2 linked regions of the Arthrobacter sp. ERGS1:01 genome follow. Each later gene encodes a partner of the first gene's protein in a complex. Links are inferred from orthologs where the notes say so. Each region holds a gene or a part of one and is shown on either strand. Other genes may lie near its edges.

What was found.
Region 2: the proteins of dnaB (region 1) and dnaG are in contact, whole or in part, in a crystal structure (PDB 2R6A), measured with the Geobacillus stearothermophilus proteins. The link is inferred for Arthrobacter sp. ERGS1:01 from one-to-one orthologs. Residues at the interface, in WP_033016901.1 of Geobacillus stearothermophilus: Ser13, Glu15, Ala16, Gln18, Glu91, Leu92, Asp94, Ala95, Val96, Pro97, Thr98, Ala99, Ala100, Asn101, Tyr104, Tyr105, Ile108; in WP_049624496.1 of Geobacillus stearothermophilus: Lys456, Leu457, Leu458, Pro459, Ala460, Asn463, Ala464, Leu467, Leu535, Leu536, Ile537, Ala538, Gln544, Glu545, Asp548, Tyr549, His552.

Annotation. Positions count from the first base shown.
Region 1 is NZ_CP012479.1:3,902,453-3,905,345, forward strand. The notes cover bases 93-2,893. They hold dnaB (replicative DNA helicase), read right to left. Parts: upstream 2,286-2,893; coding sequence 900-2,285; downstream 93-899. Other genes in these bases: AL755_RS21565 (DMT family transporter), read left to right, coding at 93-950; AL755_RS23560 (glycosyl hydrolase family 95 catalytic domain-containing protein), read right to left, coding at 2,723-2,893. In the rest of the region: more of AL755_RS21565, read left to right, coding at 1-92. UniProt on the Escherichia coli protein: The main replicative DNA helicase, it participates in initiation and elongation during chromosome replication. Travels ahead of the DNA replisome, separating dsDNA into templates for DNA synthesis.
Region 2 is NZ_CP012479.1:689,272-692,286, reverse strand. The notes cover bases 1-2,923. They hold dnaG (DNA primase), read right to left. Parts: upstream 2,503-2,923; coding sequence 499-2,502; downstream 1-498. Other genes in these bases: AL755_RS06945 (hypothetical protein), read left to right, coding at 2,698-2,923; AL755_RS06965 (hypothetical protein), read right to left, coding at 1-229. In the rest of the region: more of AL755_RS06945, read left to right, coding at 2,924-3,015. UniProt on the Escherichia coli protein: RNA polymerase that catalyzes the synthesis of short RNA molecules used as primers for DNA polymerase during DNA replication.

The sequences.
Region 1 (2,893 bases):
TGGCCGTGGCCGTGGTGTGGGGCGGCAGCTACCTCGTGGCCAAGGACCTGACCCTTGCCGCACCCGTGCCGGCCGTGCTGGGTTGGCGGTTCCTGGTGGCGTCGGCGGCCCTGGGCGTGTTGTGGGCGTGGCGGGTCAGGCGGCTCCCGGGGCGCGCGGAGCTGTGGACCGGTGCGCTGCTCGGGCTGACACAGGCGGCCGTGCTCTTCCTGGAAACGTTTGGCGTGGCGGCCACCCGGGCCGGAAATGCCGGGCTGATCATTTCCCTGACGGTGATTTTCACGCCGCTGCTCGATGCGGCGGCCTCGCGACGCTGGCTGCCGCGGGGCTTCTTCGTGGCGGCGGTGGTGTGCGTCGTGGGCGTGGCCCTGCTGGTTTCCGCCGACGGGTTCCGGGCACCCAATCCCGGCGACCTGCTCATGCTTGCGGCTGCGGCCGTCCGCGCCGGACACGTCACCCTGCTCGGCGCCCTGACTCGAAACAAGCCCTACAGTTCGATCACCGTCACCCTGATCCAGGCCGTGGTGTGCGCCGCAGCGGGAATCGCCGTCAACCCGGCGGCCATGGCGACGGCGGCCCGCTCCTTTGGCCCCGCCGAATGGTTGGGCGTGCTGTATCTGGGGCTGGCCGCCAGCGTGTTCGCGTTCCTCATCCAGCTCTGGGCCGTGCGGCGCACCTCCGCCTCCCGCGCCAGCCTGCTCATGGGCACCGAACCGGTCTGGGCCGTGCTCGCCGGCGTTCTGATTGCGGGGGAGCACCTCGGCTGGGCGGGCGCCGCCGGAGCCGGGCTGATCATTGGCGGCTGTTTCGCGGGCCAGCGCATCGAGGCGCGGTTCCGGGCCACGCCACCCGTTCCCGACGGGCGTGGTGACCTGCCCGGCGGGGCCACCGGTGCGGCGCTAGTACCCGCCGCCACCCCCGCCGTCGTTGGCCATGTTGGCAAACCGTGAATAGTGGCCCTGGAACGCGACCACAAGGGTTTTCGTGGGACCGTTACGGTGCTTGGCCACGATCACGTCGGCCTCGCCGGCGCGCGCCGATTCCTTGTCATAGATGTCTTCACGGTGCAGCAGGATGACCATGTCGGCATCCTGCTCAATGGAACCGGATTCACGAAGGTCCGACACCATGGGCTTCTTGTCGGTGCGCTGCTCGGAACCACGGTTCAGCTGCGACAGCGCCACCACGGGCACCTGTAGCTCCTTGGCCAGCAGCTTCAGTGCGCGGGAGAACTCGGACACTTCCTGCTGGCGGGATTCGACCTTCTTGCCGGAGGACATGAGCTGGAGATAGTCAAGGATCACCAGCTTGAGATCGTGCTGCTGCTTCAGGCGCCGGCACTTGGCCCGGATCTCCATCAGCGACATGTTGGGCGAATCGTCAATGAACAACGGGGCGTCGTTCATCTTGCCCATGGTCGTGGCGATCTTGGACCACTGGTCGTCCTTGACGGTTCCCTTGCGCAGGTCCTGCAGGCTGATGGTGGCCTCGGCGGAGAGCAGGCGCATGGCCAGCTCGTTCCGGCCCATTTCCAGGGAGAACACGACCGTGGCCATGTTGTGGTCGATTGCGGCCGATCGCGCCCAGTCAAGTGCGAATGTACTTTTACCGACGGCCGGACGTGCGGCGATGACGATCATCTGGCCCGGGTGCAGGCCGTTGGTCAGTTCATCAAATTCGTAGAAGCCGGTGGGCACGCCGGTCATGCCTTCGCCCTTGTGGCCCGAGGCCTCAATTTCGTCGACGGTGGATTCCATGACGTCCTTGAGGATCACATAGTCCTCGGTGGTGCGACGCTCGGCCACGGCAAAGATTTCCGCCTGCGCGGCGTTGACGACGTCCTCGACCTCACCGTCCTGGGCGTAACCCATCTGGACGATCTTGGTACCGGCCGTGACAAGGCGGCGCAGCACGGCGCGTTCGGCGACGATTTCGGCGTAGAAGCCGGCGTTGGCCGCGGTGGGAACGGACTGGATGAGCTGGTGCAGGTAGGCGGCGCCGCCAACCTTGGCAATCTCGGTGCGCTTGGTCAGTTCGTCGGCCACCGTGACGGCGTCGGCCGGTTCGCCGCGGCCATAGAGGTCAAGGATGGCCTCGTAAATGCTTTCGTGGGAGGGCCGGTAAAAGTCATTGCCGCGCAAAACCTCGACGACGTCGGCAATGGCGTCCTTGGACAGCATCATGCCGCCAAGAACACTTTGTTCCGCCACCAAATCCTGCGGCGGTGTCCGGGCGAAGTCCGGCTCTCGTGATGAACCAACCGCATCCATGGCTGGAGCTGACATGTCTTGTGCCCACTTTCTTACCTGCCGGCCCGGCCATCGTTGAAACCTCGTGGTTTCACCTGGCGGGCCTCTTCCCGTTCTACCAGCGGATGACGACATTGTTGCCGTTCGCAGAGGGGATCCTTTGCAACGTTAGACGCTCTGTGGACAACTGCCAACCCCACTATCCACCGTATCTGTGGATAACTTGTGGATTAAGTGCCGTGGCTTGTGCACAGGATGGGGACAAGAATGTGGATAACTGTGGAGAAGCTTATGGAAACCCGCTCTGACCTGCGTAAACACTGTCCCCGCCCTGTGGAAGAAGAGGAGTTTTTAATCTCACACCCTCCACAACCCGGCTGTTGACAGTGGCGTTAAAGGCAGATACCGCAGGGGATATCCACAGACATATGCCATGACTGTGAACTACTCCCCTGCGGCATCGTGACCTGCGCCTATGCGCGCTTGGGCATGTACTTCCGCCTGGACCGAATCACCAGTGCAGCACCCGCCGCAAGGACCAGCAGGCCAAGGGTCAGCGTCAGCGCGAGTTCGCCGGCGCCCGTATTGGGCAGCCCCTCCTGTGCCGGCGTGGTGGCGGTGGTCGCGGCCGTGATGGCCACGGG
Region 2 (3,015 bases), 3.2 Mb from region 1 along the record:
GTGTTGGGCTTGGCATTGGGGCCACGGTGGGCACAGGATCGGCGGTTGACCCCGGCGACGACGTGACCGTTGGTTCCGCGGTTGGCTCCGCCGTGGTGGCGGGCGAGCTGGCAGTAGGTGTCGGCGTGGCGACGGCGACGGCGCCGTCGTCGGCCAAGGCAGGCGTCAGGCCCAAACCGGCCAGCGCCATCCCCAAGGCCACGGACGCCGCAAGCAGGCGTTTTTTCACGTATTCCCCCAAATTAAGTTTTCAGTGATGTCTGCCACAAATATAGGGGCGGCGGGGGCGAACCGGCAATCCAAATGCGGGAGAATACAAAGATCCCCGCACTCCATGGAGTGCGGGGATCTTGTGTTGGCTCCTCTGACTGGACTTGAACCAGTAACCCTTCGATTAACAGTCGAATGCTCTGCCAATTGAGCTACAGAGGATCGCGCAGGAATAACAATAACAAAGGCTGGCCCAGTTGCGAAATCGAGGCCGCGCGGATGCCCGTTTCAGTCCCCGCGGAGCGCCCGCCGGGCGGTTTCCAGCTCCATGAGCTCCCGCTGGAGCATCTGGTAGCCCTCCGGATCCACGGCCGGGTCCATGCGTTGCAGGGCTCCGAGGCGCTCCTGCTTGAGGCGGGTGATTTGCATCTCAAAGAGCCGGCGGAGGATATCGCGGCAGTACCTGTTGAGGGTTTCCTCCTTCGTGGCCGGCAACGGGCTCAACGCCAACTCGGCCACCAGGGAGCCCAGGACGGCCGGAACGTTCTCCCGGACGGCCTCCAGCCACTGCGAGGACGCCACCAGCGACTCCCCCGCCGCGGCAATGCCCGCCTGGACGGCCTTGTAGGCGGGAATCACGAACTCGGTGGCGCCAAAGTGCTGCCAGTTGCCCGCCGTCAGGAGACCGGGGTGCTGCAAGACCACCTCAAGCGCCTCCCGTTCCATGCGGCCCTGCGGATCCCGCGGGTCCGGCCGTGAAAAGTCGGGCTCCGCTGCTTGTGCGGTTCCGCCGGGTTCGACGCCGGCCGCGGCACCGTGGGTGCCGTCGTCGTAGCCCGGGGCGCGGGACGACGCGGCCGCGCCCGATACCGCGTTCTGCGGAGTCCCCTGCGGACCGCTGCTGCGATGGCCGTTGCTGTGCTGAGCGCTGCCATGCTGGCCGGCCTGCGGCGGGTGCTGCGCGCGCTTCTCGGCGCCCTTGACGGCCCGCAGCACCTCATTGGGATCGGCGATGCCCAGCCAGCCGGCCAGTTCCTGGCTGTAGCCCATCCGGGTGGAGCCGTCGCGGATGGCCGCCACCACGGGGGCCGAGGCGCGCAGGCCGCTGACCCGGCCCTCCACCGTGCTCAAATCAAACTTCGCGAGGGTCGAGCGGATGGCAAATTCAAAGAGGGGGCGGCGTGAGCGGATCAGCGAGTGCACGGCCTCGTCGCCGCGGCGCTGGCGCAGTTCGCAGGGATCGGCTCCGGAGGGTTCCACGGCCACGAACGTCTGCGCCACGAACCGCTGGTCCTCGTCGAACGCCTTCAGCGCGGCCTTCTGGCCGGCGGCGTCGCCGTCGAACGTGAACACCACCTCCCCGCCGGTGCCGTCGTCGGAGAGCAGCCGGCGGGCCACCTTGATGTGGTCGGCGCCAAAAGCCGTGCCGCAGGTGGCGACGGCGGTGTCCACCCCGGCCAGGTGGCAGGCCATGACGTCCGTGTAGCCCTCCACCACCACGAGCTGGCGCTTGGAGGCAATGTTCCGCTTGGCCAGGTCGATGCCGTAGAGGACCTGGGACTTCTTATAAAGCTGCGTCTCCGGGGTGTTGAGGTATTTGGGGCCCTGGTCGTCGTCGAACAGCTTGCGGGCACCAAAGCCCACCGTGTCACCGGCGATGTCCCGGATGGGCCACATGAGCCGGCCGCGGAAACGGTCGTAGATGCCGCGCTGGCCCTCGGAGAACATGCCCGTCAGCTTCAGTTCCTCCTGGGTGAAGCCCTTGCCGCTGAGGTGCTTGAGCAGTGCGTCCCAGCCCTGCGGGGCGAAGCCGACGCCGAAGTGGTCGGCCGCGCTGCGCTCGAAACCGCGTTCGGCCAGGAACTGGCGGGCGGTTGCGGCCGCCGGGGTCAGCAGCTGGGCGCGGTAGAACTCGCCGGCGATCTTGTGGGCGTCCAGCAGCCTCTGGCGACGCCCCACGTCCTCGCGGCGGGGGCCGGAGCCGCCGTCCTCGTAATGCAGTTCAAAGCCGATGCGGCCCGCCAACTTTTCCACGGCCTCGGAGAACGGGATGTGGTCCATCTTTTGGATGAAGGAGATGACGTCGCCGCTCTCCTGGCAGCCAAAGCAGTGGAAATAGCCCATCTGCGGGCGCACGTGGAATGACGGGCTGCGCTCGTCGTGGAACGGGCACAGGCCCTTGAATGAGCCGATCCCGGCGGACTTGAGCGTGACATAGGAATCGACGACCTCCTTGAGGTCTGTGCGCGAACGCACTTCATCGATGTCTTCCCGCTTGATCAACCCAGCCACCCGGCCAGTTTACGTGAGTTTCCTGCGCGTCCCGCCCGGTTGCCTCCCACCTGTGGAGAAGCCGCGGTGTCCGGAATCACCACGCCTGCAGCCGCTGTTGCGGGGCCCGCGGGGATAGTCTTAAAAGGCCCCCAATGGCGCGGACTTCGGGTCCTCTTACGACCCCATCAAGCCATCAAATCCCCAGGGAGCCCCATGTTGTTGAATCAAGCCGGCCACAAATGTGTTGGATCAGACATCCTGCTGGCCCGGCACGGCAGCGCCATCGACTCAATGCGCCTTGACCGCGGCCGCGGCAGGGTCGTGGCAGTGTTGGCCGACGGCACCACCGATTCGGCCCCCAATCTGATCGATCCGGCCCTTGAGATGCCCGGCCGGTTCAGCGACCGGCACATCCTTGGAGTCATTGGCGCCGCAACTCTGGGTGTCACGGCCGTCATGGTGGCCGCGGCGTGGATCTTCACCTCCCTGGCCAGCCCCGCCCAGTTGGCGGATCTTTCCAACCTGGCCACC